Regions from separate parts of the Streptomyces sp. NBC_00691 genome, predicted to be linked through region 1. Evidence: predicted binding sites of a transcription regulator. Region 1 holds the regulator's gene; the other holds the start of a gene.

Region 1 (15,875 bases):
GCGAACCACGGCTCGGTGGACGGCTTGATCTGCTTGGCCGCGCCGAGCAGGTCCTTGGTGGTGATCAGCCGTACGGAGCCGGTGCGGGCGGAGTCGAGGAGCGCGGCCTCGGCGGCCGACTCGCAGACATGGGCGAGGTCGGCGCCGGAGAAGTCCTCGGTGACCTTGACGAGCTTGCCGAGGTCGACGGCCTCGATGGGGCGCTCGCGCAGGTGGTAGCGGAGGATCGCCTCGCGCGCGGTGGCGTCCGGCGGCAGCACGAGGAGCGTGCGGTCGAGGCGGCCGGGGCGGCGCAGCGCGATGTCCACGTCCCAGGGCACGTTGGTGGCGGCGAGCACGAAGACGCCCTCGTTGCCCGCGCCGCTGGCGATGCCGTCGAGCTCGGTGAGGAGCTGGTTGACGACGTTGCGCAGTCCGCTGTGGTGGGTGCGGGAGCGCTTGGCGCCGAGGGCGTCCAGCTCGTCGAGGAAGACGACGCAGGGGGCCTGGCGGCGGGCGGTCTCGAAGATGTCGTGGATGTTCTTCTCGGAGGCCCCGATCCACATGTCGAGGACGTCGGAGAGCGAGACGGTGAGGAAGTTCGCGCCCAGCTCGCCGGCGACGGCCCGCGCGATGAAGGTCTTGCCGCAGCCGGGAGGTCCGTAGAGGAGCAGACCGCCGCGCAGCGACTTGCCGTACAGCCTGCGCAGTTCGGGGTTGCGCATGGGGGCGAGGAAGGCGGCCTCCAGGCGCTCCTTGACCTCGTCCATGCCGCCGACGTCCGCGAGGCGTACGGCGCCGGGCGCGTCGACGTCCCAGGCGTCGGCGTCCCCGGCGGGGCCCTGGCCCTCGGCGGTCTGCGGGGCCTCCAGGAAGCGGGGGCCGACGACGTCCTGCACCTGCTGCTCGGCCGCTTCCCAGTCGAAGGCGGGGGCGCCGCCGACGGGCGGCGCGGGCGGCTCGGTCGGCTCGGGCCGCTCGGGCCGCTCGGGCCGCTCGGTCGGCTCGGGCCGCTCGGGCCGCTCGGGCCGCTCGGCCGGCGCGGGGCCGTTCTCCGTGGCGGCCGAGGTCGCGGCCGGCCCCGGCGCGGGCTCCGCGGGAGGTGCGGCGGGGGCCGTCGGCATCCCCATGGCCCGCATCATCAGCGCACGCGCGTCCGCGTCGCCCGGCGCGTGCTGGAGCGCGACGGCCGCCTCCGCGACGGCCTCGTCGTTCCGTTCCTCGGAGAGGAGGAGTTCGGCGAAGTGGAGACGCAGGGGTACGTCACCGGGGGCGGCGGCCACGGCGGCGCGCAGACTGCGGATCAGGGGGGACTCGTCGGCCATGCGGTCAGCCTAAGGAGCGCGCGGGGGCCGCCGTCCACCGGGTTCGATCCGTTGCGGACTCCGGACACTCCGCCGGACGCCACGGGACCGCGCCCCGCAGGCCGACGTCGGCGTCTAACTCCAGCGGCCCGTGCGGCCCAGGACGAGCGCCGTCGCCGCCGTGCCCGCCGTCGACGTCCGCAGCACGCTCCGGCCCAGCCGGTACGGCTTCGCCCCGGCCGTCTCGAACGCCGCGAGCTCCTCCGGGGAGACCCCGCCCTCGGGGCCGACGACCAGCACGATCGAGCCCTTCTCCGGGAGTTCGGCGGTCGCGAGCGCCCCGCTCGGGTGGTCGCGGTCCTCGTGCAGCACGGCCGCGAAGTCGGCGGTGGCGAGCAGCGCGGCGAGCTGCTTGGTCGTCATCGGCTCCGCGACCTCGGGGAACCGCGAGCGGCGCGACTGCTTCCCGGCCTCGCGCGCGGTGGACCGCCACTTGGCGAGCGCCTTGAGGCCCCGATCGCCCTTCCACTGCGTGATGCAGCGGGAGGCGGCCCACGGCACGATCGCGTCCACCCCGGTCTCCGTCATCGTCTCGACGGCGAGCTCGCCCCGGTCGCCCTTGGGCAGCGCCTGGACGACGGTGATGCGGGGCTCCTCCTCGGGGTCCTCGTGGACCTCGTCGACCCGCACGGTGAGCTGGTCCTTGCCCTCGGCGGCCAGCACCACGCACGCGGCCCAGCGGCCCCGGCCGTCGGCGAGGACGAGTTCCTCGCCCTCCCGCAGCCGCTTCACGGAGACGGCGTGGCGGCCCTCGGGGCCGTCCAGGAGGAAGCTCCCGGGGCCGGGAACGGCGTCGACGACGAAGACGGGTGCGGTCATGAGGCGCTCCTGTGGGGCAGCTCGGAGAGAGCGGTGTCGAGTTCGGCGGCCAGCACCTCGACCAGCTGCCCGGCGGGGAGTTCGCGGGCGAGCCGGTGGCCCTGACCGGCCCACAGGGCCATGCCCTGGGCGTCGCCCGCGGTGGCGGCGGCCTTGCGGACCGGGGCGGTCAGGTGGTGGATCTCGGGGTAGGCGGCGGGGGCGTACGGCCCGTGCTCACGCATGAAGCGGTTGACGAGGCCGCGCGCCGGACGCCCGGTGAAGGCCCGGGTGAAGGCGGTCCGGGTGTACAGCGGATCGGTCAGGGCCCGCTTGTGCAGCGGGTGGGCGCCCGACTCGGGGCAGCAGAGGAAGGCCGTGCCGAGCTGGGCGGCGTCCGCCCCGGCGGCCAGGACGGCGGCGATCTGCGCGCCGCGCATGATGCCGCCGGTCGCGACGACCGGCAGGGTCACGCTCTCGCGGACCAGGCCGAGCAGGGCGATCAGTCCGGTGCCCGGGACGTCGTCGGCGGGGTCGTCGCGGAACGTGCCCTGGTGTCCGCCCGCCTCGGCGCCCTGCACGCAGACGGCGTCCGCCCCGGCCTGCTGGGCGGCGAGGGCCTCCTCGGCGGAGGTGACGGTCACGATCGTGAACGTTCCCACACGCGCGAAGGAGGCGAGGACCTCGGGCGCGGGGCAGCCGAAGGTGAAGGAGACGACACGGACCGGGTCCTCCAGGAGGATCGCCAGCTTGGCGTCGTAGGCGTCGTCGCGGTGGTCGTCGGTCTCGCCCAGCGGGGTCTCGTACCAGGTGGCCTCGCCCGCGAGCTGATGCCGGTAGACCTCGACGGCGGCGGGGTCGGCGGGCCGCCCGGACTCCGGCAGGAAGAGGTTGACGCCGAAAGGACGTGCGGTGAGCCCGCGCACCTGCTTGATCTCCTGGTAGAGGCCTCCGGCCGTCTTGTACCCGCCCGCCAGGAAGCCGAGCGCCCCGGCCGCGCACACGGCTCCGACCAGCTCGGGAGAGGAGGCGCCACCCGCCATGGGGGCCTGCACGATCGGAAACCGAGAGAGATCGTTCAGTGCGGTGGTGGACATATGGGCATCGTGTCATGCCCCTGCTTCCGGACCGAATCCGTACGTCAGGTCACGGAAAGGGGCGACGACCGCGGTCCGCGGTCGTCGCCCCTTCCGTACGGGAATCCTGCCTACCGCCCGTTGAAGGCGTCCTTCAGGCGCGAGAACAGTCCCTGCTGCCCCGGCTGGAACTGCCCCGTGGGCCGCTCCTCGCCACGCAGCACGGCCAGTTCGCGCAGCAGGCGCTCCTGCTCCGCGTCGAGCTTCGACGGGGTCTGCACCTCGACGTGCACGATCAGGTCGCCCCGGCCGTTGCCGCGCAGATGGGTCACGCCCCGGCCGTGCAGCGGGATCGACTGGCCGGACTGGGTGCCCGGACGGATGTCGATCTCCTCGACGCCGTCGAGGGTCTGCAACGGCACCTTCGTGCCGAGCGCGCCCGCGGTCATCGGGATGGTGACCGTGCAGTGCAGGTCGTCGCCGCGCCGCTGGAAGGTCTCGTGCGGGGTCTCGTGGATCTCGACGTAGAGGTCGCCGGCGGGGCCGCCGCCGGGGCCGACCTCGCCCTCACCCGCGAGCTGGATCCGGGTGCCGTTGTCGACACCGGCCGGGATCTTGACCGTGAGGGTGCGACGGGACCGGACCCGGCCGTCGCCCGCGCACTCGGGGCACGGGGTCGGGACGACGGTGCCGAAGCCCTGGCACTGCGGGCAGGGGCGCGAGGTCATGACCTGGCCCAGGAAGGACCGGGTGACCTGCGAGACCTCACCGCGGCCGCGGCACATGTCACAGGTCTGCGCGGAGGTGCCGGGTGCGGCGCCCTCACCCGAGCAGGTCGTACACACGACCGCCGTGTCGACCTGGATGTCCTTGGTGGTGCCGAAGGCCGCCTCGTTGAGGTCGATCTCCAGACGGATCATGGCGTCCTGGCCGCGGCGGGTCCGCGAGCGCGGGCCGCGCTGCGAGGCCGTGCCGAAGAAGGCGTCCATGATGTCGGAGAAGTTGCCGAAGCCACCGGCCCCGAAGCCGCCCGCGCCGCCTCCGCCGGAGGCCGAGAGGGGGTCGCCGCCCAGGTCGTAGACCTGCTTCTTCTGCGGGTCCGAGAGGACCTCGTAGGCGGCGTTGATCTCCTTGAAGCGTTCCTGCGTCTTCGGATCGGGATTCACATCCGGGTGCAGCTCGCGCGCGAGCCTCCGGAAGGCCTTCTTGATCTCGTCCTGGGAGGCGTCGCGGCGCACGCCGAGTACGGCGTAGTAGTCCGTGGCCACTTACGACTCCGCCAGGATCTGTCCGACGTAACGTGCCACTGCGCGTACCGCTCCCATCGTTCCGGGGTAGTCCATGCGGGTCGGTCCGACCACGCCGAGTTTGGCGACTGCCTCGCCGCCCGAACCGTAGCCGACCGAGACGACGGACGTGGAGCTCAGCCCCTCGTGGGCGTTCTCGTGCCCGATACGTACGGTCATGCCCGATTCCTTGGCCTCGCCGAGCAGCTTGAGGAGCACGACCTGCTCCTCCAGAGCCTCGAGGACGGGCCTGATCATCAGGGGAAAGTCGGGTCCGAAGCGGGTCAGATTGGCGGTTCCGCCGATCATCAGCCGCTCCTCGTGCTCCTCGACGAGGGTTTCGAGGAGGGTCGCGAGCACGGTCGAGACCGTGGCCCGGTCCTCAAGCTCCTCGAAGGACTCGGGGAGGTCCTGCACCAGCTGTGGCACGTCGGCGAACCGGCGGCCGACGACCCGGCTGTTGAGCCGGGCCCGCAGGTCGGCGAGCGAGGACTCGCCGAAGGGCGCGGGGCAGTCGATGACACGCTGCTCGACGCGGCCGGTGTCCGTGATGAGCACCAGCATCAGGCGGGCCGGGGCCAGCGAGAGCAGTTCCACGTGCCGGACGGTCGAGCGGGTCAGCGAGGGGTACTGGACGACGGCGACCTGACGGGTCAGCTGGGCGAGCAGCCGGACCGTACGGCCGACGACGTCGTCCAGGTCGACCGCGCCGTCGAGGAAGTTGTGGATGGCCCGGCGCTCGGGCGTCGACAGCGGCTTGACGCCGGCGAGCCGGTCGACGAAGAGGCGGTAGCCCTTGTCGGTCGGAATGCGGCCGGCGCTGGTGTGAGGCTGGGCGATGAAGCCCTCCTCCTCCAGGACGGCCATGTCGTTGCGCACGGTGGCGGGCGAGACTCCGAGCTTGTGACGCTCGGTGAGCGCCTTGGAGCCGACGGGCTCCTCCGTCCCGACGTAGTCCTGGACGATGGCGCGCAGGACCTCGAGTCTGCGTTCGCTGAGCATCGTGCGCACCTCCAGCTGTCGTCGTCGTTCCGGTTGCTCCGCTTTTGGCACTCGCCCTGTCCGAGTGCCAGCGACCCCCCGGCCAGTGTACGGCGGCGGGCGTCGCTCCTGGCAAGGTGGCGACGCCTCCACCGGCTAGCGTCGCCGCATGGACGTGCATTGGGAAGCGTACGGATGGGAGCGGCTCGCGGACGGGGTGGGCCGGCGACGGCTGCCCGGGTGGGACGCCACGGTCGGACTGGTACTGGGTGAACGGGCGGTGCTGCTGTACGACACGGGCTCCTCGCTCGCGGAGGGCGCCGAGCTGCGGACCCGGATCGCGGAGCTCACGGGCGGCCGCAGAGTGACGCACATCGCACTGAGCCACCCCCATTTCGACCACGTTCTCGGCACGGCGGCGTTCTCCGGCGCGGAGGTCTTCGGCGCGGTGGGCTCGGACGAGCTCCTCGGCCGGGCGCGGGACCGGGAGGCGCTGCGCGCGGACGCCGTACGGCACGGGCTCGACGAGACGGAGGCGACGGAGGCGGTCGACGTCCTGGTGGCCCCGCGGCACGTGGTCTCCGGCGAGTGGACGCTCGACCTGGGCGGCCGGCAGGTCCTGCTGGCGAACGTCGGCCCCGGCCACACGGGCCACGACCTGGTGCTGCTGGTGCCGGGCGAGCGCGAGGTCGTCTTCTGCGGCGATCTGGTCGAGGAGTCGGGCGAGCCGCAGGCCGGCCCGGACGCGATCCCCTCCCGCTGGCCGGACGCTCTGGACCGGCTGCTGCGGCTCGGCGGCGAGGACGCGGTGTACGTGCCGGGGCACGGGTCGGTGGTGGACGCCACGTTCGTACGACTCCAGCGGGAGGAACTGGCAACGCGCTTCTCCGTCGCATAACGTCGCCCGAATGCGCAGCTACAACCCGGACTTGACGCCCCCCTGGAAGCGCTCGGCGCCCGTTCCCGAGGTTCCGGCCGACCGTGATCTGGTCGTCGAGGAGGTCACGACGGGCTTCTGCGGGGCGGTGATCCGCTGCGAGGCGGGCACGGTGACCCTGGAGGACCGCTTCGGCAAGCACCGTGTGTTCCCGCTGGACCCGCGCGGGTTCCTCCTGGAGGGCCGGGTGGTGACCCTGGTCCGCCCGTCGGCCGCTCCCGCCCGCCCCACCCGTACGGCGTCGGGCTCGGTGGCGGTCCCGGGGGCGCGGGCCCGGGTGGCCCGCGCGGGCCGGATCTACGTGGAGGGCCGCCACGACGCCGAACTGGTGGAGCGGGTCTGGGGCGACGACCTCCGCATCGAGGGCGTGGTCGTGGAGTACCTGGAGGGCGTCGACGACCTCCCTGCGATCGTCGCGGAGTTCGACCCCGCCCCGGACGCCCGGCTCGGCGTCCTGGTGGACCACCTGGTCCCGGGTTCGAAGGAGTCGAGGATCGCCGCTCAGGTGACATCACCGGACGTGCTGGTCGTCGGCCACCCGTACATCGACATCTGGGAGGCGGTGAAACCCGCCTCGGTGGGCATCCGGGCCTGGCCGCGGGTCCCCAGGGGGCAGGACTGGAAGACGGGCGTGTGCGAGGCCCTGGGCTGGCCGCCGAACACGGGCGCGGCCTGGCAGCACATCCTGTCGAAGGTGACGACGTACAAGGACCTGGAACCGGAGCTGCTGGGCCGGGTGGAGGAACTGATCGACTTCGTGACGGCGCCGTAGGAGGCCGTCACACCGCTCCCTTCCGGGCGAGGGGCGACCCCCGGTGACCGCCGGGGGTCACCCCTCGCTCCCGTGCCGACAGGGGTGCCCGGGCGGGGCGCGGTCGGGTAGCGTGCGCGGCATGTCGAGCCCCGAGTCGGACACGTCGGGGGCTTTCGGTCACGCCGTCGGCCCCCTGGACCCCCGAGTTCTCGCGGACCACTGAGTCCGCTCCGCAGGCCCCGGTCGTGCGGACCACGCGGGTACCCGTGGGTGCCGACCGCGGTGACGAGATGCCTCTGTCGTCTCTTCCTCACCCCGGAGCCACTCGATGCCCCTCCCGCTCTTCCTTCTCGCCCTGGCGGTCTTCGCCATGGGCACCTCGGAATTCATGCTCGCCGGCCTGCTGCCGGACATCGCCTCCGACCTCGGCGTCACGGTCGGCAGCGCGGGCCTGCTCACCTCGGCCTTCGCCGTCGGCATGATCGTCGGTGCGCCGCTCCTGGCCGCGCTCGCCCGCGCCTGGCCGGTACGGGCGAGCCTGCTCGCCTTCGTCCTCGTCTTCTCGGCGGCCCACGTCCTGGGCGCCGTCACGGACGGTTTCGCCGTCCTGTTCGCCACCAGGCTGGTCGCGGCCTTCGCGAACGCCGGCTTCCTCGCCGTGGCCCTGACCACCGCCACCCGGCTCGTACCGCCGGACCGCAAGGGGCGCGCGCTGGCCGTTCTGCTGTCGGGCACGACGCTGGCCACCGTCGCCGGGGTCCCCGCGGGATCGCTGCTCGGCACCCTGCTCGACTGGCGGGCCACGTTCTGGGCCGTCGCCGCTCTCTGCCTGCCCGCGGCCCTCGGCGTCCTCCGGGGCGTCCCGGCACGTCCCGCGCGGGAGGGTTCGGCCGAAGGGCCGGACCTACGCGCGGAACTGGCGCGGCTCAGGCATCCGCGGCTGCTCGTGGTGATGCTGCTCGGCGCCCTGGTGAACGCGGCGACCTTCGCGGGCTTCACCTTCCTGGCGCCCGTCGTCACCGGTTCGGCCGGGCTGGGCGAGCTGTGGGTCCCGGTCGCCCTCGTCCTCTTCGGGGCCGGGTCCTTCGCCGGGATCACTCTCGCGGGGCGGTGGTCCGACCGCTGTCCGGGCCTGGTCGTCGCGGTCGGCGGTCCACTGCTGCTCGTCGGCTGGCCGGCCCTGGCCGTGCTGGCCGAGGAGCCGGTCGCGCTGCTCACCCTGGTGTTCCTGCAGGGCATGGCGTCCTTCGCGCTGGGCGGGACGCTGATCGCGCGGGTCCTCTACGAGGCCGCGGGAGCCCCCACGATGGCCGGCTCCTACGCGACCGCCGCCCTCAACGTCGGAGCCGCCACCGGACCGCTCGTCGCCGCCGTCACCCTCCGGGCCGGAGCGGGGACGCTCGGCCCGCTGTGGGCGAGCGGCCTGCTCGTCCTGGGCGCCCTGCTGATCGCCCTGCCCTCCCGCAGGGTGCTCTCGGCCGCCTAGGGCCTGTCGTCAAACTCCCGTCGTCGCCCGGAGGGCGGCCCCGCGGCGTCTGGTGCGTGCTCTCGGTGTGCCGGGAGGAAGCCCTCGTACTGGACGTACTCGGGCTTTCGCCCGGTGCGGCGAGAGTGCGTGCCAGGCGTCGCGGGGCAGACGGGAGTTTGACGACAGGCCCTAGTACTCCAGCAGGACTTTGCTGTCTGACCTGCGGGTTTCGCTGGGCGGCTGGAGTGTAGCGGGACTTCGGTCGTGTGGGGGCGGTCTCAGGGAGACCGCCCCTCGATCGTGCGACAACGCCGCAGATAGTGACAGCAGCGGGGCAGCCTCCGAGGGTGATCACCGAGTATGCCGCCGCGCAGTGGGACGTCGAACTGGACGATCTCTTCCTGACCATCGGGCACCGCTTCGGCCGAGTCGAGCTCCGCCGCCGGATGCGTGACTATGTGCGCGGGCTGCTCGCCCCGGTGGCCCGCAAGAACAGCTGGCAGCTGGCGGAACAGGCCGGCCACCGCACGCCCGACGGCCTGCAGCACCTCCTCGCCGGATCGAAGTGGGAGCCCGACGACATCCGCGACGACCTGCAGGAATACGTTGCCGACAAGCTCGGCGAGGCCGACGGCGTCCTGATCATTGACGACACCGGGTTCATCAAGAAGGGCACCACCTCCGCCGGGGTCCAGCGCCAGTACTCCGGCACCGCCGGCCGGACCGAGAACTGCCAGATCGGCGTCTTCGCCGCCTACGCCACCACCCGCGGCAGGGCCCTGGTCGACCGCGAGCTCTACCTCCCGAAGTCCTGGACCGAGGACCGGGAACGCTGCCGCATCGCAAGGGTCCCCGACGAGCGGGAGTTCGCCACCAAGGGTGAACTGGCCCGGCACCTGGTGCTGCGGGCCCTCGCCTCGCCGCTGCCCATCGCCTGGGTCACCGCGGATTCCGCCTACGGTCAGGACAACCGATTCCGCCGGCTGCTGGAACAGTCGGGTGTCGGCTACGTGCTGGCCGTCCCCAAGTCCCAGTTTAGTGTGGGCTGTTCACGGATCGAGGTTCTGTTCGCGCAGGCTCCGGACGAAGCGTGGGAGAAGACCTCGTGCGGCGACGGCGCGAAGGGACCCCGCGTCTACCACTGGGCAGCGGTGCGGCTGCCGGCCGTCGCGGAGTTCGACTATCAGGGCGAGGTCCCTCACCGGATGCGCTGGGCACTGGCCCGGCGCAGCGTCAGCAAGCCCGACGAGATCGCCTACTACCTCGCCTACGCACCCCTTCAGGTCACCGTCCAGGAACTGGTGCGGGTCGCCGGGACCCGCTGGGCGATCGAGGAGTGCTTCCAGGCCGCGAAGAACGAATGCGGCCTGGACCAGTACGAAGTCCGCCGCTACGTGGGCTGGTATCGGCACATCACTCTGGCCATGCTCGCCCACGCCTTCCTGACCGCCACGGCATGCCAGCCCCGGGAAAAAGGGGCGGGACAGATGGGACAGCCGAGGCCATCGAACTCACAGTGGCGGAGGTTCGGCGACTCCTGGCAGCTTGTCGTGCCCGGCCCCCGCACCTGAGCGGACACCGAGGACTACATCACGCGCTGAGCTGGTCGAACTGGCGCCGCCGACGCCAAGCAGTCGCCCGCCGCTGCCATTACCTGCGGCGTTGTCGCACGATCGAGGGGCGGTCTCCCTGAGACCGCCCCCACACGACCGAAGTCCCGCTACACTCCAGCCGCCCAGCGAAACCCGCAGGTCAGACAGTAAAGTCCTGCTGGAGTACTAGGTGTGCGTCTGCCGGACAGGCCCTAGTCCACCAGGTCCCGCACCACCGCGTCGGCGAGCAGTCGGCCCCGCAGGGTCAGCACGGCGCGGCCCGTCTCGTAGGGCTCCGGGGCGAGGAGCCCGTCGGTCAGGGCCTTGGCGGCCGACGCGAGGCCCGCCGGCTTGAGGAGGGACAGTTCGACGCCCTCCTTGAGCCGCAGCTCCAGGAGGATCCGCTCCACCCGCCGGTCCTCGTCGGACAGCAGCTCCCGGCCGGCGCCCGGGGTCTTCCCGCCGGCCAGCGCCGCCGCGTACGCCCCCGGATGCTTCACGTTCCACCAGCGGACGCCGCCGACGTGGCTGTGGGCGCCGGGGCCCGCGCCCCACCAGTCGGCCCCGCGCCAGTACAGCTCGTTGTGGAGACAGCGCCCGGCCTCGGAGGTGGCCCAGTTGGAGACCTCGTACCACTCGAAGCCGGCGCCGGAGAGAACGTCCTCGGCGATCAGGTACCGGTCGGCGTGGACGTCGTCGTCGGTCATGGGGACCTCGCCGCGCCGGATGCGCCGCGCGAGCTGCGTCCCCTCCTCGACGATCAGCGCGTAGGCGCTGACGTGGTCGGGTCCGGCGCCGATGGCCGCGTCGAGCGAGGCCCGCCAGTCGTCGTCGGTCTCGCCGGGGGTGCCGTAGATCAGGTCGAGGTTGACGTGCTCGAACCCGGCGGCCCGCGCCTCACCGACGCAGGCCTCGGGGCGGCCCGGGGTGTGCGTCCGGTCGAGGATCTTCAGGACGTGCTGTCTGGCGCTCTGCATGCCGAAGGAGATCCGGTTGAACCCGCCGGCCCGCAGCTCCGCCAGATAGGCCGGGTTCACGGAGTCCGGGTTGGCCTCGGTCGTCACCTCGGCGTCGTCGGCGAGCCCGAACTCCTCGCGGACGGCGGCCAGCATCCGTACGAGATCACCGGCGGCGAGCAGCGTGGGCGTGCCGCCGCCCACGAAGACGGTCCGCACCGGCCGCGGGTCGTCCCCGAGGACCTTGCGGGCGAGCCGGATCTCCTCGACGACCTGCTCGGCGTAGTTGTCCCGGGAGGCGAGCACGCCGCCGGTCCCCCGCAGCTCGCTGGCCGTGTAGGTGTTGAAGTCGCAGTATCCGCAGCGCGTCGCGCAGTACGGCACGTGCAGATAGAACCCGAGCGGCCGCTCCCCCGCCCCTTCGAGGGCGTGCGGGGGCAGCGCCCCGTCGTCGGGAACGGACTCACCATCGGGCAGTACGGAAGGCATGAGCCCCATTGTCCCGTACTGCCCGAGGTGAACGCCCGGCCTGTGGACAACCTCTCCACAGGGTGCGGTCAGGACTCCCGCGACCCCGCGTACATCTCCTCGATGAGCGCCTTGTACTCGCGCTCCACCACCGGCCGCTTCAGCTTCAGGGACGGGGTCAGCTCGCCGTGCTCGATGTCGAGGTCACGGGGCAGCAGGCGGAACTTCTTGATCGTCTGCCAGCGCTGGAGGCCCTCGTTGAGGCGGTCGACGTAGCCCTGGACCATCGCGACGGTCTTCGGGTCGGCGACGACCTCGGCGTACGACGCGCCCGCGAGTCCGCGGTCGGCGGCCCAGCCGAGGAGGGTGGGCTCGTCGAGGGCGATCAGCGCGGTGCAGAAGTTCCGGTCGGCGCCGTGGACGAGGATGTTCGAGACGAACGGGCAGACGGCCTTGAACTGGCCCTCGACCTCGGCGGGCGCGATGTACTTGCCGCCGGACGTCTTGATCAGGTCCTTCTTGCGGTCGGTGATCCGCAGGTAGCCGTCGGCGGACAGCTCGCCGATGTCACCGGTGTGGAACCAGCCGTCGGACTCCAGGACCTCGTTCGTCTTCTCCGGCAGGCCGTGGTAGCCCTCCATGACGCCGGGGCCGCGCAGCAGGATCTCGCCGTCGTCGGCGATCCGGACCTCGGTGCCGGGGAGCGGCTTGCCGACGGTGCCGGTGCGGTAGGCCTCTCCCGGGTTGACGAAGGAGGCGGCGGACGTCTCGGTGAGTCCGTAGCCCTCCAGGATGTGGATGCCGGCGCCGGCGAAGAAGTAGCCGATCTCGGGAGCGAGCGCGGCGGAGCCGGAGATGCACGCGCGCAGGTTCCCGCCGAAGGCCTCGCGGATCTTGGCGTAGACGAGGGCGTCGGCGACCTTGTGCTTGGCGGTGAGGCCGAAGGGCGCGGAGGCGGTCCCGGTGCGGCGGAAGTTGTCCTGGGTGGCCTTGGCGTACTCGCGGGAGACGCCGGCCGCCCACTGGAAGATCTTGTACTTGGCTCCGCCGGCGGCACGGGCCTTGGCGGCGACGCCGTTGTAGACCTTCTCGAAGATGCGGGGCACGGCCGCCATGTAGGTCGGCTGGACGACCGGCAGGTTCTCGATGATCTTGTCGACGCGGCCGTCGACGGCGGTGACGTGCCCGACCTCGATCTGGCCGGAGGTGAGGACCTTGCCGAAGACGTGGGCGAGCGGCAGCCACAGGTACTGGACGTCGGCCTGGGTGACGAGACCGGTGGCGGCGATGGCCTTGGCCATGTACGACCAGTTGTCGTGCGGGAGACGGACGCCCTTGGGGCGGCCCGTGGTGCCCGAGGTGTAGATGAGGGTGGCGAGCTGCGTGGCGGTGATCGCCGCGACCCGCTCCTTGACCGCCTCGGGGTGCTCCACCAGGTAGCCCTTGCCGCGCGCCTCCAGCTCGGCGAGCGTGAGGACGAACTCGCCGTCGCTCTCCACCCCGGTGGCGTCGATGACGACGACGTGGCGGAGGTTCGGCAGTTCGGCGCGGCGCTCGACGGCCTTCGCCAGCTGGGCCGCGTCCTCGGCGATGAGGACCCGCGACTCGGAGTCGGAGAGGATGAACGCCGACTCCTCGGCGTTGGTCTGCGGGTAGACCGTGGTGGTCGCGGCGCCCGCGCACATGACGCCGAGGTCGGCGAGGATCCACTCGACCCGGGTGGAGGAGGCGAGGGCGACCCGCTCCTCGGACTCGACACCGAGGTCGACGAGGCCGGCGGCGATCGCGTAGACCCGTTCGGCGGCCTGCCCCCAGCTGAGCGACTTCCAGTCGTCGGGACCGGCACCGGAGGCGGCGGGCACCGGGTAGCGGTACGCCTCCGCATCCGGAGTCCGCTCGACGCGCTCAAGGAAGAGGGACGCCACGGAGGGCGGCCGGTTCTCGATCTGGGTCTGTGTGTCGCTCACGACGTCCTCCGGGCGGCGGCGGTGCCTTCTGGCGGTTCGTAACTAACTGGCGAGTAACCTTCGAGCCGGGATCAGAGTAAAGGCCCGAGGTCCGGCGCGTAAGGGCCTACAGGGCGCCGCTTCATAACGAACGGGCCCACGCGCACCTGGCGCGTGGACCCGTTGCATGCACAGGACAGCTACGTGGGACGCCCTGGTCTACTTCTTCTTGCCGGAGGACTCGTCGCTCGACAGAACGGCGATGAAGGCCTCCTGGGGCACCTCCACCGAGCCGACCATCTTCATGCGCTTCTTGCCTTCCTTCTGCTTCTCGAGCAGCTTCCGCTTACGGGAGATGTCACCGCCGTAGCACTTGGCGAGGACGTCCTTGCGGATGGCGCGGATGGTCTCGCGGGCGATCACCCGGGAGCCGATCGCGGCCTGGATCGGCACCTCGAAGGCCTGCCGCGGGATGAGCTCGCGCAGCTTGGCGACGAGCCGCACACCGTAGGCGTACGCGGCGTCCTTGTGGGTGACGGCCGAGAAGGCGTCGACCTTGTCGCCGTGCAGCAGGATGTCGACCTTGACCAGGCTGGAGGCCTGCTCGCCGGTGGGCTCGTAGTCGAGGGAGGCGTACCCGCGCGTCTTGGACTTCAGCTGGTCGAAGAAGTCGAAGACGATCTCGGCGAGGGGCAGGGTGTAGCGGATCTCGACCCGGTCCTCGGAGAGGTAGTCCATGCCGATCAGGGTGCCGCGACGGGTCTGGCACAGCTCCATGATCGCGCCGATGAACTCGCTCGGAGCGAGGATCGTGGCGCGTACGACGGGCTCGTACACATCGTCGATCTTGCCCTCGGGGAACTCGCTCGGGTTGGTGACCGTGTGCTCGCTGCCGTCCTCCATGACCACGCGGTAGACCACGTTGGGGGCGGTGGCGATGAGGTCGAGCCCGAACTCGCGCTCCAGCCGCTCACGGATCACGTCGAGGTGGAGCAGACCGAGGAAGCCGACGCGGAAGCCGAAGCCGAGCGCGGCGGAGGTCTCCGGCTCGTAGACCAGCGCGGCGTCGTTGAGCTGCAGCTTGTCGAGGGCCTCGCGGAGGTCCGGGTACTCGGAGCCGTCCAGCGGGTACAGCCCCGAGAAGACCATCGGCTTCGGGTCCTTGTAACCGCCGAGGGCCTCGGTGGCGCCCTTGTTCAGGGAGGTGATCGTGTCACCGACCTTGGACTGGCGGACGTCCTTCACACCGGTGATGAGGTAGCCCACCTCACCGACGCCGAGACCGTCGGACGGCGTCATCTCGGGAGAGGAGACACCGATCTCGAGCAGCTCGTGGGTGGCGCCGGTCGACATCATCTTGATGCGCTCGCGCTTGTTGAGCTGCCCGTCGACCACACGCACATAGGTCACGACACCGCGGTACGAGTCGTACACCGAGTCGAAGATCATCGCGCGGGCGGGCGCGTCGGCGACACCGACCGGGGCGGGAACGTCCCGGACGACCCGGTCCAGCAGCGCGTCGACCCCGACGCCGGTCTTCGCGGAGACCTTGAGGACGTCCTCCGGCTGGCAGCCGATGAGGTTGGCCAGCTCCTCGGAGAACTTCTCCGGCTGGGCGGCCGGCAGGTCGATCTTGTTCAGCACGGGAACGATCGTGAGGTCGTTCTCCATGGCCAGGTAGAGGTTGGCCAGCGTCTGCGCCTCGATGCCCTGGGCCGCGTCGACCAGCAGGACCGTGCCCTCACAGGCGGCCAGCGACCGGGACACCTCATAGGTGAAGTCGACGTGCCCAGGAGTGTCGATCATGTTCAGGATGTGCGTGTCGCCCTGACCCGGCCCCTCGGTCGGCGCCCACGGCAGCCGGACCGCCTGGGACTTGATCGTGATGCCGCGCTCCCGCTCGATGTCCATGCGGTCGAGGTACTGGGCACGCATCTGCCGCTGGTCGACCACACCGGTCAGCTGGAGCATCCGGTCGGCGAGCGTGGACTTGCCGTGGTCGATGTGCGCGATGATGCAGAAGTTGCGGATCAGAGCCGGGTCGGTACGGCTCGGCTCGGGCACGTTGGTAGGAGTCGCGGGCACGCAGGGTCTCGTCTCGGGGCGATGTCGGATCGATACGTAGGCTCCATGGTCCCATGCCCGTCGCCCTGCGCCCGGTTTGGGCGGTCAGGAGAGTGGCTGATACTGTGGACAGCTGTGTCTCGTGTGCCCTCTCAGCCTGCGAGACGCATCCAGAAGGAACATCGAACCTGTAAAGGCTCTTTTCG
Region 2 (15,875 bases), 1.7 Mb from region 1:
TGTTCCGCTTCGCGGCGAGGATCCGCTCCAGCGGCCGGTCCGCCACGGACCAGGACCGCCGGTCCAGCCAGCGCTCCACCTCTTCCAGCACGTGATCTCCATCTCGCGGTTCGGACGGCCGGTCCAAGCGTCCGGGCCTTCGGTTACAGTCTTGAACAACGCGGATGCCCGATGCACGTCGGGGTGCCGCCCGCGCCGGAGCGCAGGAACGAAAGTTCACCGCGCTTCACAATCGAATACCGCTCATCCAGAGGGGCAGAGGGAAACGGCCCGTTGAAGCCCCGGCAACCCTCCAGTCGGTTACTCGTCCTCCAGCGAGGCTCCCGGCTAGGGAAGGTGCCAAATCCGTCTCATGGCGAAAAATTCGTCATGGGAAAGATGAGGAGAAAGGGCCTCGCCTCCATGGCTGTACAGACTGTTACCCCCGCCACTTCGGTCGACCTCGGTCCCGCGTCCGGGCTTTCCTGTCGCGAGTGCGGTGAAATCTTCCCGCTCGGCCCGATCTTCGCCTGCGAGCTGTGTTTCGGACCGCTCGAAGTCGCGTACGACCTCCCCACCGGCGACCCCGAGGCGCTGCGCAAGCAGATCGAGGCCGGCCCCGCCAACATCTGGCGCTACGCCCCGCTGCTGCCCGTCCCCGCCGACGTCGCCGACAAGCCCAACCTGAACCCGGGCTGGACCAAGCTCGTCCAGGCCGACAACCTCGCCCGCGAGATCGGCGTCGCCCCCGGCAAGCTGTTCGTCAAGGACGACTCCGGCAACCCGACCCACTCCTTCAAGGACCGGGTCGTCGCCCAGGCCATCGAGGCCGCCCGCGCCTTCGGCTTCACCACCCTCTCCTGCTCCTCCACCGGCAACCTGGCCGGGGCCGTCGGCGCCGCGGCCGCCCGCGCCGGCTTCCGCTCCTGCGTCTTCATCCCGCACGACCTGGAGCAGGGCAAGGTCGTCATGGCCGGTGTCTACGGCGGCGACCTCGTTGCCATCGAGGGCAACTACGACGACGTCAACCGCTTCTGCTCCGAACTCATCGGCGACCCGCTGGGCGAGGGCTGGGGCTTCGTCAACGTCAACCTCCGCCCGTACTACGGCGAGGGCTCCAAGACGCTGGCGTACGAGATCTGCGAGCAGCTCGGCTGGGTCATCCCCGACCAGCTCGTCATCCCGATCGCCTCCGGCTCCCAGCTCACGAAGATCGACAAGGGGCTCCAGGAGCTCATCAAGCTGGGCCTCGTCGAGGACAAGCCGTACAAGATCTTCGGTGCCCAGGCCGAGGGCTGCTCCCCGGTGTCGGTGGCCTTCAAGGCCGGCCACGACGTCGTACGGCCCCAGAAGCCGAACACGATCGCCAAGTCGCTCGCGATCGGCAACCCGGCCGACGGCCCGTACGTCCTCGACATCGCCCGCCGCACCGGCGGCGCCGTGGAGGACGTGAACGACGAGCAGGTCGTGGACGCGATCAAGCTCCTCGCGCAGACCGAGGGCATCTTCGCCGAGACCGCGGGCGGCGTGACCGTCGGCGTCGCGAGGAAGCTCGTCGAGAACGGGCTGATCGACCCGAACCTCACCACCGTCGTCCTCAACACCGGCGACGGACTCAAGACCCTGGACGCGGTGGCCGACACCTCTCAGGCGACCGTCACCATCCGCCCGAGCCTGGACGCGTTCCGCGACGCCGGCCTGGCCCTCTGAAAGGTTCCGAAGACATGGCCGTGAACGTCCGCATCCCCACCATCCTCCGCACCTACACGGGCGGGCAGTCCGAGGTCCAGGCCGAGGGCACGACCCTCGCCGAGGTCATCGCGGACCTGGAGAAGAACCACACCGGCATCGCCGCCCGCGTCCTGGACGACCAGGGCAAGCTGCGCCGCTTCGTCAACGTCTACGTGAACGACGACGACGTGCGCTTCGAGCAGGGCCTGGAGACGGCCACCCCGGCCGGCGCCGGCGTCTCGATCATCCCGGCCGTCGCCGGAGGCTGCTGAGCCCGCGCCGGGCCGCCGGTTGTCCCGTCTTTCTTGAATTGCCCCTTCCGCGTCATAAAGCGGAAGGGGCAATTCTGCATGGTTGAGCGCGGTAGAGTTGGGGAAGTCCCCTCCGCTGCTCATGCCAGGCGCATATGAGAATGCGTCCCCGCGCGACAAGAAGCAGCCAAAGTGTGTGTGCGATGTGTACCCTCTGCACGCTTTGCCGGGCCCGACTTGCCCCGTGATTCAAGGGATTCTCCCCAATTCGCCTTTCCTCGGCGCCCAGAATTCTCGCTCGATTGACCTGTTGCAGAGGGCAGTTGGGCAGATACATTCAGCGGCGGTCGACGCGTTCCGGCGCAGGGTCTGACCCGGGTCCGCGAAGTGCGGGTCCCGCGCAAGGGCCAGTAATAGGGGAGTTAGGCATGGCTCAGGGCACCGTCAAGTGGTTCAACGCGGAGAAGGGCTACGGCTTCATCGCGGTCGACGGTGGTGCGGATGTTTTCGTCCACTACAGCGCGATCCAGATGGATGGCTACCGCAGCCTCGAAGAGGGACAGCGAGTCGAGTTCGAGATCTCGCAGGGCCAGAAGGGTCCGCAGGCGGACATGGTCAAGCTCGCCGTCTGAGCGCGGCGCGATCGGCCACCGACGCAACGCCGTCGAGGGGTCCGTATCCCTGAGGGGATACGGACCCCTCGCGCGTTCTCCGGCCCCGTCGACGCAGGTCCCGCGCGCCTTCCGTGCCACTCTCCTCCTCGTTCCGCAGGCCTCCCGAGGCCGTTCCGCGCCCCTCTCGCGCCCCTCCCGTCACCCCTCGCCCCGTGTCCCGATCATCGAGAGTCGCTTGCACTCTCATAGGGCGAGTGCTAATCATTGGCGTTAGCACTCGGAAGGTGAGAGTGCTACGAGGATCGGGCAGACGAGGCCGCCGGCCGGGTGGGGCAAGGAACCACGCGGAGCTGCGGAGGCCGTCCGTCGCGGGCGTCGGCGCGGTCCTGGAGCGTTATCCACCCCATGTCCGGGAGGACCACTTCACATGGCCAAGATCATCGCGTTCGACGAGGAGGCCCGGCGCGGTCTCGAGCGCGGCATGAACCAGCTCGCTGACGCCGTCAAGGTCACCCTCGGCCCCAAGGGTCGCAACGTCGTCCTCGAGAAGAAGTGGGGCGCCCCCACGATCACCAACGATGGTGTTTCCATCGCCAAGGAGATCGAGCTCGAGGACCCGTACGAGAAGATCGGCGCCGAGCTGGTCAAGGAAGTCGCCAAGAAGACGGACGACGTCGCCGGCGACGGTACGACCACCGCCACCGTTCTCGCCCAGGCGCTCGTCCGCGAGGGCCTGCGCAACGTGGCCGCCGGTGCCAACCCGATGGCCCTCAAGCGCGGTATCGAGAAGGCCGTCGAGGCCGTCTCGGGCGCCCTGCTCGAGCAGGCGAAGGATGTCGAGACCAAGGAGCAGATCGCTTCCACGGCCTCCATCTCCGCCGCCGACACCCAGATCGGCGAGCTCATCGCCGAGGCGATGGACAAGGTCGGCAAGGAAGGCGTCATCACCGTCGAGGAGTCCCAGACCTTCGGTCTGGAGCTGGAGCTCACCGAGGGCATGCGCTTCGACAAGGGCTACATCTCGGCGTACTTCGCCACCGACATGGAGCGCATGGAGTCGTCGCTCGACGACCCGTACCTCCTGATCGTCAACTCCAAGATCTCTTCGGTGAAGGACCTGCTCCCGCTCCTGGAGAAGGTCATGCAGTCGGGCAAGCCGCTGCTGATCATCGCCGAGGACGTCGAGGGCGAGGCCCTGTCGACCCTGGTCGTCAACAAGATCCGCGGCACCTTCAAGTCCGTCGCGGTCAAGGCCCCGGGCTTCGGTGACCGTCGCAAGGCCATGCTGAACGACATCGCCATCCTCACGGGCGGCACGGTCATCTCCGAGGAGGTCGGCCTCAAGCTCGAGAACGCGGGCCTCGACCTGCTGGGCCGCGCCCGCAAGGTCGTCATCACCAAGGACGAGACCACCATCGTCGACGGTGCCGGTGACAGCGAGCAGGTCGCCGGTCGCGTGAACCAGATCCGCGCCGAGATCGAGAACAGCGACTCGGACTACGACCGCGAGAAGCTCCAGGAGCGCCTGGCGAAGCTCGCCGGCGGTGTCGCGGTCATCAAGGCCGGTGCCGCGACCGAGGTCGAGCTCAAGGAGCGCAAGCACCGCATCGAGGACGCCGTTCGCAACGCGAAGGCGGCCGTCGAGGAGGGCATCGTCGCCGGCGGCGGCGTGGCCCTGCTCCAGGCTTCCTCGGTCTTCGAGAAGCTCGAGGCCGACCTCGCGGGTGACGAGGCCACGGGCGCGAACATCGTGAAGCTGGCCCTTGAGGCCCCGCTGAAGCAGATCGCGGTCAACGCCGGCCTCGAGGGCGGCGTCGTGGCGGAGAAGGTCCGCAACCTGCCCGTCGGCCACGGCCTGAACGCCGCGACCAACGAGTACGTCGACCTCATCGCCGAGGGCATCATCGACCCGGCGAAGGTCACGCGCTCCGCGCTGCAGAACGCCGCGTCGATCGCCGCGCTGTTCCTCACCACCGAGGCCGTCATCGCCGACAAGCCGGAGAAGGCGTCCGCGCCGGCCGGCGGCGGCATGCCGGGCGGTGACATGGACTTCTGATCCTCCGGGATCGGTGGTTCATCGCGGAACGCGCAGGCGGGACGCACGAACGGACCGAGGGCGGCACTCCCAGCCGGGAGTGCCGCCCTCGGGCGTTCTCACCGGCCGCCCACCCGGTGCACGGAGGTGCCGCAGGTGCCGGACGTGCTGGGCGGGAGCGGCGGGGCGATCCTGGAAGTGCCCCTTCGTGAAGGGAACGGACCATGGTCACCCTCCTGACGACCCCGGCCGACCGCGAGCTGGTCATCACCCGCACCTTCGACGCCCCGCCGGCCCGGGTCTGGGAGGCATGGACGGTCCCCGAGCACGTACGGCAGTGGTACGGGGTGTCCGGGCTGACCACGACGGTCGTCGACATCGATCTGCGCGTGGGCGGTTCGTGGCGCTGGGGCCAGACCGCCCCGGAGGGCCAGCAGATCGTCTTCTCGGGCAGGTACGAGGACGTCGTCCCGGTCGAGCGGATCGACTACACGGAGGTCTTCGAGCAGATGCCGGACGGGGAACCGGTCCGGGTCACGCTCACCTTCGACGCGACTCCGGACGGCGGTACGGCCCTGACCAGCACGTCCTTCTGGCCGTCGAACGAGATCAGGGACCAGTCGCTGGCGGCGGGCATGGAGGCGGGGGTGCGGGAGCAGTACGACCGGCTCGCGGAGCACCTGAGGGCGATGTGACGGCGGCGGCCCCGCGGGCGGGGGCGCGAGCCCCGTCCCGGTGGGCCGCGGCCGCGGCCCCCGCCCGTCGGTTCAGGGGCGCCGGAAGAGCGCCGTCCAGAGGAAGGCTTCGCCGAAGGCGGGGGAGTCGGCGCTCTCGTCGCGCATACGGCGGACCTCGACGTCGGTCAGGTCGGCGAAGACGGCGCGCAACGAGTCGTCCGTATAGGCGAGTCCGCCGTCCAGCGCGCCCTTCCGGTAGAAGTCGGCGTCGGGCAGTTCGGAGCCCATTCCGCCCTCTCCGGCGGCGAACGTGGTGAGCGCGAAGTGCCCGCCGGGCGCGAGGACGCGGTCCAGGAGCGCGAGGTAGCCGATGCGGCGGTGCGGCGGCAGGTGGTGGAAGCAGCCGGAGTCGTAGACGAGGTCGTACGGCCCGTCGAGGGCGGTGCCGGGCGCGAAGGCGTCGCCGCACACGAACCGGATCCCGGTGGCCCCGGCCTCCCGGGCGCGCTCCTCCGCCCAGCGGACGGCGGTGGGGGAGAGGTCGACGGCGTCCACCTCGTACCCGAGCGACGCGAGGTGGAGGCTGTTGCGCCCGGGTCCGCAGCCGAGGTCGAGGGCGCGCCCGCCACCGGCCGGGAGCAGTCCCCGCTCGACGTACGAGACGAGGTTCTCGTCGGGCTTGGCGACGAAGAAGGGCACGGGCTTGTCCCGGTCGGCGTAGAACCGGTCCCACCAGTCGGCCCCGCCACCGGACCACCGGTCGGCATCGGGCGCGAAGAGCCCGTCGAGCAGGCCGAGGACGTCGTCGACGGTGCGGATGTGGCGGGCGGCGCGGACAGTGCCGCCGGCGCCGTCGTGGCGGTCGTTCGGACTCATGTGGATCTCCCCTCCGAGTCCCCCAAGAATAACGGGAGTTGAGGTAAAAGCCCAGGTCAGTGGTGGTGTGCGGAGGGGCTGGAGGGCTGCAGAGGGGTGCCGGGGGCGTGTCGCGGCCCCGTGGGGGCGGGTCCTCCCGCGCGGGGCCCCTCGGGCCCCCACAGTCCCGGGAAGGGGCCTTCCGGGGCGTCGCGGGGGCCGGTTTCCGTGGAGGTTCGGGCCCGGTGCGGCGGGCGGGGGCCGGGGCGGATTGAACGGGTTCGAAAATCAGGTTCCGTCGTCACCGGCCTCTGCTACTGTCGGCCTGCTTGCGCGGGGGACGAGCGGCGAGACCATGAGACCCCTTCCCCGCGCCGAATGCCCTGGGGAGGGACTTCTACGTGATCAGACCGCTGGACCGACGGCCGCGCCGTCGTGCGCTCGGCCGCATCGCACTCACCGTCAGCCTCGCGGTGACGGCCGGCGTCGGCACCACCGTGGGGGCGGTGGCCGACACGCCCGGCGCGACCGGCGACGCGGTCGTCGTCGGCCCGGGCGCCCGCTTCGTGCCCCGCGCCACCCTCGTCCTGAACGCGGGGGAGACCGGCTTCCTCACCGCGCAGGAGGGCGACGACCGGCTGCGCTGGATCGACTACGCGACCGGCGGGACCACCGTCCTCGACCACCGCCTGCCGAAGCCGCTCTCGTACGACGTCGACGAATTCCGCTTCGCCGAGTACCCGGCGGACTTCGGGCACGGCTCCGACACCGTCGCCGTCCACTCGGAGAGCCCCACCCCGCACGTGACGCTCCAGCAGCGGGCCGGCGGCGGCCCGACGACCACCGTCGCGATCCCGGAGGGACAGACCTACGTCGGCACGTACGGCGACACGGTCATCACCCGGACCGGCACCGAGCGCGACGTCACGAGCCTGCACCTCCTCCACCCGGAGGCCGGCGGGGTCAGGGAGCAGAAGCTGGAGGGACTGCCCGAGGGCTGGAACCTCTCCGTCAACGAGGGCGACGCCCGGTCGATCGCCGTTCGCGGCATCAAGTGGGTGGACTCCACGATGAGCCAGGGGTGGTGGGTCGTCGACCTGGCGAGCGGGAAGCTCACGGCGCTCTCCACCCAGGGCGAGAGCGTCTCCTTCGACAACGACACGGTCCTCCACGTCGGCGCCCCGTCCACCTACGAGGCGCAGGTGTACCGCCGGGACGACCTGGGCGCCGCCCCGACCACCCTCGACCTGCGGGACGTCGCCTCGTACGACGACGTCGTCCGCCGGCTCGGCGACGACCTGGTCACCGTGAGCCCGCCCAACCCGGGCAACAACGAGTACCGGGGGAACCGCCTCGTGCGGCAGGCCCCGGACAACAACGACACCCCCCTGCTGGAGGTCGCCTCCACCGCCCTCAGCCGGCTGCCCGACGGCTCGCTCCTCGTGGCCGGTGCGGAGCAGCGCACCGACTACGGCGCCCTCGACTGGGGGTACTACCGCTTCACCGCGGCCGCCGACGGCACCGTCACGCGCAAGCGGCTCGCGGACATCGAGGACATGGAGGCCAGGCCCGCGGGCATCTCCCTCGGCAGCGGCATCCTGACCACGGCCGACGACTCGAAGCTGTACCAGCCGGGCGGCATCCTCGGCGGATACCGCAGCACCTGGCTCAAGACCTCGGGGCGCCCCGAGGAACTGCGCACGACCACCGACGGCTTCGTCGCGGGCCGGGACGACGACTGCAGCACCACGTGGCGCGTCTACTGCGTCTCCATGTTCGCCAGCGGCGACGGCCACCACGGGCGCAAGGCGGGCACCGAGCAGGACCTGACCATGCTCTACCGGAACGGCTCCAGCAGCTGGGGCCCGAGGCTGACGACGGGGCTCAGCAGCCCGCGGCTCATCGACCTGTCCGGCCGGTACGGCGTCGCGAACCAGGCCTCGGGCGGATCCCAGGCGGTCATCGAGTTCCGCGGCACCGACTCCGGGGCCGTACTCCAGAAGCGCGAGCCGGTCGCGTCGGCCCTCTGGGGCAACACGCTCTGGAGCGCCACGGACAACGCGAACACCGTCACCTCCAAGACCCTTCCGGCGGGCACCGCGGGCGAGTCGTTCACGACGGTCAACCGCTGCGAGCCGACCGAGCTCCAGGCCGTGGGCCGCTGGGTGTACTGGAAGTGTCGGGACGACTCGTGGGACGTCCGCGGTGGCGGCCTCTACGACCGGTCCACCAAGCGCTTCCTGAGCCTCGGCTCGGACGAGACGCTCCTCGGCGACGACTACCTCGTCTCCCGCTCGGACAGTACGGGCCTCACCCTGGTCGACCTGCACAACGGGATCCCAGCCAGCGGCAAGGTCGCCGACCTGCCGCAGCGCGTGGTGGCGACCCCGGCGCAGCTCGGCGCGAACACCACCCGCCGCGCGGGCTGGACCGTCGACCGCTTCGGCGGACACGTCGCCTACACCGGTGACGACCGCCGGGTGCGGATCGTCCCGTCCGGAGTCCCGGCCCCCCGGATCGCGGTCATCGACCGGGACACGGCCGCGTCCGCCGACGTCAAGTCCGCCGGCTGGCGGCCCCGTTGGTGGCTGTCCAAGCCCGCCGCCTCCTGGTCGCTGGCGCTCAGGGACAAGGCGACCGGCACGGTCGTCCGTACCCTGACGGGCGGCGAGGCCCGCGGTGTGGTCGCTCCCGCGTGGGACGGAAAGAACACGGCGGGCCGGACCGTCGCGAGCGGGTCGTACACCTGGACCCTGACGGCCAGGGCCGCAGACGGCCAGGGCGCCGACCTGTCGGCCTCCGGGGCGCTGTCGGTGACCGGCGGTGCCGCGGTGTGGCGGGACATGGGCGCCGACGGCGTCGGCGACCTGCTGGCGATGGACGCGGCCGGTGCGATGTCGATGTACCGGGGCACGGGCACGGGCGCGCTCTCGGCGCGGATCGCCGGCACGGGCACGAAGTTCGCCGCGTCGTCGGTGTTCGTGCCCTTCGGCGACGTGAACGCCGACGGCTGCGCGGACGTCCTCGCCCGGGTGGGCGACGAGCTGCGCGCCTACCGCCCCGGGTGCGGGACGGTCGTCTCCGCCTCGTCGCCGTACACCTCGATCGGCTCGGGCTGGGGCCAGTACGACGTGCTGACGTCCCCCGGCGACGCGAACGGCGACGGCTACAGCGACCTGGTGGTGCGCCAGGCGTCCACCGGTGACCTGTACTTCTACGCCGGTACGGCCGATCACCGGCTGAAGCCGCGTGTGAAGATCGGCGCCGACTGGAGGCTGTACAAGAAGATCGCCGGCGCCGGTGACCTGAACGGCGACGGCCGCGGCGACCTGCTGGGCGTGGACGCGGCGGGCGTGCTCTGGCGGTACTACGGCACCGCGACCGGCGGCGTCACCGCGCGGGTGAAGGTCGGCGGCGGCTGGGGCGGCTACTCGTCCCTGGTCGGTGTCGGCGACCTCTCCGGCGACGGCCGGGCGGACCTTCTCGCCCGTGACACCGCCGGCAGGCTGTGGCGGTACAGCGGGACCGGGACCGGCCCGTACGGTGCCCGGGTGCTGGTCGGTGCGGGCGGCTGGAACGTCTTCAAGGGTCTGTACTGACCCTCGCCCCCACCCCACCTCTCCGAACCCACCGCGATCCCGCCCGGATCGCACCCCGAGGGCCCGGCCGCGAGGCCGGGCCCTCGGGCGTTCGCGCGGCCGCCGGGGAGTGCGGAGGAATGGCGCCAATCTGGCAGATGCCCCGGGCTTACGCCAGGCCGAAAGCCCACTGGTGCGAATCATGGTGTTTCGGTGCGAATAGGATGTTCGCGTCACATGGTGCTGTCCGGTACCTGACGCGCACGATTGGCCGGACTCCTCCGTTGCCCCCGAACCGGGCCACCGGTAGGCCCATTGGCGGCCCGGGCATCGACTCCTCATCATCGTCCCGGGTGCGCCGCACCAGCCATCGGTGAGGCCTTCGAGGAGGCAACGACCGTGCAGACCGCCGACGTCCCGGTGGTGAGGAACGGGTGACCGTCTTCACCGGTCACCGCCTCGCCCGACTCATCGCCGACCGCACCGGGCAACCCGCCCTCGCGCACGAGGCCGACATCGTCGGCCGCGTCCTGCCGATCGGGCTCGCCGCCCACGCCGCCGACGCGCTCATCGACTGGTCACGCGCCCCCGACGACCCCCTCTACCGGCTCCTCGTGCCCCACCGCGACCTCCTCGCCCCCGCCGACTTCGCCGCCGTCGAACAGACCCTGCGGGACGACGACCGGTCACGACTCGTCGTCGACGGACTGCGCGAACGACTCGACCCGCACCCGTCCGGCCGGAACGCCGAGGCCGTCCGGCACCCCTACCCGGGCACCCTGCTGGTCCTCCCTGACCGGCACTCGACCTGCCCCGCCCCCTGCGCGTCCTGCTTCCGCGCCCCCCGGTACACCGGCGACCCCGCCCTCGGACGGTCGCCGGGCGGGCCCGAGACGATGAAGGCCGCACTGGCACGGCACCCGGAGATCACGGACGTCGTCCTCGACGGCGAGGACCCGCTCGCCATGAGCGCGGCGGATCTCGACGCGTACCTCTCACCGCTCCTGGCCACACCTCGGGTACGGACGATCCGCATCCGGACGAGAGCCCTGATCCACACCCCGGAACGCTTCCTCACCGCGACCGCGACCGGGGACGCCGCCGCCGATTCCGGGGCTCGGTCCGGCGCCGCCTTTGACGCCGACGACCTCCTCCGTCTCCTCGAACGGGTCGTCGCGGCCGGCCGCCGTCTCTCCCTGCTCCTCCAGGTCGCGCACCCCCGCGAGCTCGACCCGGCGCCCACCCGCCGGGCCCTCGCCCGCGTCCTCGCGACAGGAGCGGAGATCCTCACCCAGGCACCCGTCCTGCGGCACGTCAACGACGACGCCGAGGTCTGGGCGCGCATGTGGCGGGAACAGACCGCGCTCGGGCTCGTCCCGTACCGCATGCTCGTCGAGCGCGGCACGGGCGCACGCCGGTGCTTCGGCCTGCCGCTCGCCGTGGTCGTGGACATCCACGCGGAGGCGGTACGCCGACCGGTCCAGGGGCTCGCGCCCGCCGTCGCCGGGCCGGTGATGTCCACGGAGCTGGGCGCGCTCGCCGTGGACGGCGTCGTCCGCCTCGGGCAGGGCCCGGCCTTCGCCCTCCGCGCGCTCCGGGCCCGCGATCCCGCCCTGACCGGCGCCGTGGCCCACGCCCGCTTCGACCCGGCGGCGAGGTGGTGGGACGAGCTGACCCCGTACGGGCCCCGGGACCGGATCCTGCTCCCGGGGGAGCCGTTGACGCCGTCGGACGTGGTGGGCTGAACCGCCTCGCCGCCTCCCGGTGCGTCAGGCCGCCGGCGGGGCGAGCAGCCCCGCGTCCTGCCCGGCGCGACGGAGCGAGTCCGCGACGAAGCCGTTCGCCTTCAGCTCCTCGACGGTGGAGCGGAGGAACGCGACGGTCTCGGGCGCGCGGCCGGCCGTCGTGCCGACCGCCTGCCGGATCTCCATGAACCGGCCGTCGATCAAACGGACTTCGGGGTGCGCCCGGACGTAGGAGACCATCGGCTGCCGGATGCCGGCGCCCGCCTCCAGACCCTCCGCCCGGAAGGTGTCCACACCCTCCGCCCCGCGGACGACCGTCGCGTGCGCCAGGGACCGGGAGAGGAAGAGGTCGTACGCGGAGCCCTGCTTGACGCCGATCCGGACGCCGGGCACGTCGACGTCCTCGACGGTGGCGAGGCCGGAGTCGCGGGGGACGGCGTACACGCCCTCGATGACGACGTACGGAGCGGTGAACGCGACCTCCGTCTCCCGAGCGGGATCCACGGCGAGGAAACAGAGATCGGCCCGTCCTTCGGCCATCGCCTCGAAGGACTTCCGCGCCGCGTCGAAGCAGAGCAGCTCGACGGGAAGCCCGAGCCGGTCCCCGATCTCACGCGCCAGATCGACGGTGATCCCGGAGGGCGCCTCGGGGGTGCCCTGGGCGAGCACCGGGTTCCCGAGGTTGATGGAGGCCCGGAGGGTGCCGGTCGGGGCGAGGTCGGCGGCGAGGGCGGGGACCGGTGTGATCGTCATGAGGAGGGAGTCTAGGCAGCGGGCCCGCGGTGGAGACGGGCCAGGACGGCCAGGTCCTCGTCGGTGAGCCGGATCGCGCCGGCGTCGATGTTGGCGGCGAGGTGGGCGGGGTCGCCGGTGCCGGGGATGGCGAGCATGTGCGGGCCCTGATGAAGGGTCCAGGCGATCCGGATCTGGGCGGGGCTCGCGCCGTGGGCCTCGGCGACGGCGAGGACCTCGGGGCTCTCGGGGGCGGTGGCACCGCCCTGACGGCCGGCGGCGGCGATCGCGTAGAAGGGCACGAAGGCGATGCCCTGCTCGCCGCAGCGGCGGACGAAGTCCTCGTACTCGGGGCGGACCCCGATGCCGTACATGTTCTGCACACAGACGACGGGGGCGATGGCCTGCGCCTCGGTGAGCTGCTCGGGGGTGATGTTGGAGACGCCGAGATGGCGGATGAGACCGGCGTCGCGGAGCTCGGCGAGGGCGCCGAAGCGCTCGGCGATGGAATCGGTGCCGACGATACGGAGGTTGACGACGTCGAGGTGGTCGCGGCCGAGCTGGCGCAGGTTCTCCTCGACCTGGCCGCGCAGGGCGGCGGGGGTACGCGCGTGTGCGGCCCACGCGCCGGAGGCGTCGCGGCAGGGACCGACCTTGGTGGCTATGACGAGGTCGTCGGGGTAGGGCCCGCCGAGGGCGCTGCTGATGAGTTCGTTGGAGGAGCGGAGCGGGGAGAAGTAGAAGGCGGCGGTGTCGATGTGGTTCACACCGAGGTCGACGGCCTTGCGCAGCACGGCGATGGCCTCGGCGCGATCGCGCGGGACGGCGTTCTCGACGAGCGCCTCACCACGCTGGGGCAGCCGCATGGCCCCGAACCCGACGCGATGGACGGTGAGGTCCCCGAGGACCCAAGTGCCGGCGGCGGACGCGGGGACGGGGGCGGCGGGGGTGGGGATGGGGGTTGGGGTGGGGTTCGCGGTGGGGGTGGCGGTCATGCGGGGGATGATCCCTCAGCGGGTGGGGGACCGCCATCGGATAAAGGGTTCCGGTTGGGCGGGGGTGCTGGGGTGGGGTGTCGGGGGTGGGCCGGGTTCGTGGGTCTCGGGTGCGGCCGCCCTCTTTCCGAGTGTGGCGTCCTGCACCACCGGGTCAAGGGCGCTCCCTGCGGTCGCGTCGCTGCGCGATGGGCTGTGCCCACCCTTGACCCGGCGGCGCAGGCCGCCTTTTCCCACTCGGAGGGCGGCCGGGGGCGGGGCCGCGCGGGGGGTCCGGGCAGTGGCCGGGGTCGGCGTGGGCGCCTTGCGGGCCGGTGGGGTGGGGCTGGGTTCGCGGTCGGGGTGGACGGGATTCCGTCGACTCGTGCGTGGTGCGCGTTGTTGAGTGGGGCGGCCCGGCTTGGCTTGGCGACTGCCCACCGTCGTCGGGTGGGGTTCAGGCCCCGCTGGTCGCTGTCCGTGGGTGGTGGGAGCGGGTGGGCGAGAGTTTCCTGCACTTCATCGCCCGATAAGGGCGATTAATCCTCTTCGCCCGTCTCTCCCCGGTGGGTTACTCGGAGTAATGTCGAGTTACTCACGCCCAGACCCGCCGGGAGTGACCAGCGGGGCTTGAAGCCCCGCCCCGAGCCGGCCTTCCGTCGCTGAGCGCCGCCCGGCCGCCCCACTCAACGACCGCGCACCCCGCACGAGTCGGCGGATCCCCACTCGCCCCGGCCGCGAACCCAGCCCCACCCCACCGGCCCGCAAGGCGCCCACGCCACCCCGGCCACTGCCCGGGGCCCGGCGTGGACCCCGCCCCCCGGACCGCCCTCCGAGAGTGTCTTCGCTCCTGGAGGTGGTGGGTCAAGGGTGGCCGAAGGCCATCGCGCAGCGACGCGACCGCAGGGAGCGCCCTTGACGCGCCGCCGGAAGGAGCGACTCTCGGAAAGAGGGCGGTCCCACCCGCCACTCACTCGGCACGCTCACCCCTCACGCCCACCCGCGCCCCAACACCTCCCGCCGCCCCGCCCGACCCCCGCCGCCGCCCCCGCCGCCCCCGTCCCCCCATCCGCCCGAACACCCCCCGTCCCCCCGGGGGTTGGCCCCACCACCGGGTCGCGTGCCTGCCGGATGGGGTGGGGGGTTCGGGTTCGACAGGCTGGGGGCATGACAGCGAATCCTGGACGTAGCGCCTCTCTTCTCGGTCTCTCCGTCGCCATCGTCGCCGGTCTCGGTCTTGCCGGTGGAGGCGTTGCCGCTCCCGCCTCCGCCACCGGGCTCGACTGGGGGGTGTGCGACCCCGGCGTCAAGGCCCTTCCCGGGCAGCAGTGCGCCAAGCTCTCCGTACCCCTCGACTACGCCGACCCCGACGGGCCGCGGATTCAGCTCGCCGTGTCCCGTATCGCCAGCACCCGCCCCGACGTCCGGCGCGGCACCCTCATGGTCATTCCCGGCGGCCCCGGCAGTTCCGGTGTGCAGCGGCTCGCGCTCAAGGGCGCCGCGCTCGCCGGGGAGACGGGTGGCGCCTACGACCTCGTCGCCTTCGACCCGCGTGGTGTCGGCGGGTCCGCCAAGGCCACCTGCGGGCTCGCCGCCGCCGATCGCTGGATGGTCACCCTGCGGTCCTGGCCCGGCGCCGACGGGTCCGTCGACGACAACGTCGCCCGGTCCAAGCGCACCGCCGAGGCCTGCGCCCGCAACGGCGGCGCCATGCTGCGCGGCCTCACCACCGCCAACCAGGTGCGCGATCTCGACCGGCTTCGGCAGGCGCTCGGGGAGCGCAGGCTCTCCGCCTGGAGCGTCTCCTACGGGACCTACGTCGCCGCCGCCTACGCCCAGAAGTTCCCCGGACGGACCGATCGCTGGGTCCTCGACAGCAGCAACGACCCCGACCCCGGCCGCGTCGCCCGCGGCTGGCTCGAAGGCATGGCTCAGGGCGCCGAGGACCGCTTCCCCGACTTCGCCGCCTGGGCCTCCCACCCCGACCGGAGCGACGCCGGTCTCCGGCTCGCCCAGCGACCCGAGGACGTCCGGCCCCTCGTGCTCGACCTTGCCGCCCGGCTCGATCGTGCACCCCGTCCCACCAGCACATCCGGCGTGGCTCTGACCGGCACCATGCTGCTCCAGGCCCTCCAGCAGGCGCTCTACTCCGACGCCGCCTTCCCCGCCTTCGGCCGGCTCGTCGCCACCGCCCTCGATCCGAAGGGCACGCCCGTGCTGCCGCCCGAGCTGGCCGGCCCCATGCCCGATGACGCCGCCGCCATCACCATGGGCGTCATCTGCAACGACGTCGACTGGCCCCGTAAGTCCGTGCGGTCCTACGAGCGGGCGGTCGCCGCCGAACGCGTGCGGCACCCGCTGACCGCCGGCATGACCGTGAACGTCACCCCCTGCGCGTACTGGAAGGGCGGTGCCGTCGAGAAGCCCGTCCGCATCACCGACCGCGGGCCGTCCAACATCCTCATGATCCAGAACCTGCGGGATCCCTCCACCCCGTACGGCAAGGGCCTCGCGATGCGGCGTGCCCTCGGTGACCGCGCCCGGCTCGTCTCCGTCGACCACGGCGGGCACGGCGTCTACCTGGGGAACGGGAACGCCTGTGGGGACGGGGCCGTGACCCGCTTCCTCACCGAGGGTGTCCGGCCCGACGGGGACGTGCTCTGCCGGTAGGTCCCGCCCGCGGACCTCCGACGTGCGGGAGCCC

The links. Region 1 encodes HrcA, which represses chaperone genes, less so after heat shock. Its sites were predicted from a motif close to TTNGCACTCNGNNNNNCNGAGTGCNAA; they were not measured.
Region 2: the regulator HrcA is predicted to act here: its motif matches at 2,810-2,836, upstream of groL (chaperonin GroEL).

What each region holds. Positions count from the first base shown of each region.
Region 1 covers NZ_CP109007.1:2,773,834-2,789,708, forward strand. Annotated here, with positions in the region: gene OG392_RS12555 (ATP-binding protein) at 1-1,304, opposite strand, end outside; gene OG392_RS12560 (16S rRNA (uracil(1498)-N(3))-methyltransferase) at 1,419-2,162, opposite strand; gene OG392_RS12565 (nitronate monooxygenase) at 2,159-3,238, opposite strand; gene dnaJ (molecular chaperone DnaJ) at 3,349-4,485, opposite strand; gene hrcA (heat-inducible transcriptional repressor HrcA) at 4,486-5,505, opposite strand; gene OG392_RS12580 (MBL fold metallo-hydrolase) at 5,654-6,382, shown strand; gene OG392_RS12585 (DUF3097 domain-containing protein) at 6,393-7,193, shown strand; gene OG392_RS12590 (Cmx/CmrA family chloramphenicol efflux MFS transporter) at 7,504-8,661, shown strand; gene OG392_RS12595 (IS701 family transposase) at 8,991-10,214, shown strand; gene hemW (radical SAM family heme chaperone HemW) at 10,448-11,689, opposite strand; gene OG392_RS12605 (AMP-dependent synthetase/ligase) at 11,749-13,626, opposite strand; gene lepA (translation elongation factor 4) at 13,825-15,690, opposite strand; gene rpsT (30S ribosomal protein S20) at 15,875-15,875, shown strand, end outside.
Region 2 covers NZ_CP109007.1:4,477,344-4,493,218, forward strand. Annotated here, with positions in the region: gene OG392_RS20300 (glucosyl-3-phosphoglycerate synthase) at 1-91, opposite strand, end outside; SAM riboswitch class I at 241-385, shown strand; gene thrC (threonine synthase) at 379-1,689, shown strand; gene OG392_RS20310 (MoaD/ThiS family protein) at 1,704-1,982, shown strand; gene OG392_RS20315 (cold-shock protein) at 2,390-2,593, shown strand; gene groL (chaperonin GroEL) at 3,003-4,631, shown strand; gene OG392_RS20325 (SRPBCC domain-containing protein) at 4,835-5,305, shown strand; gene OG392_RS20330 (class I SAM-dependent methyltransferase) at 5,378-6,163, opposite strand; gene OG392_RS20335 (FG-GAP-like repeat-containing protein) at 6,544-9,741, shown strand; gene OG392_RS20340 (lysine 2,3-aminomutase) at 10,155-11,465, shown strand; gene OG392_RS20345 (transporter substrate-binding domain-containing protein) at 11,490-12,218, opposite strand; gene OG392_RS20350 (aldo/keto reductase) at 12,230-13,192, opposite strand; gene OG392_RS20355 (alpha/beta hydrolase) at 14,339-15,841, shown strand.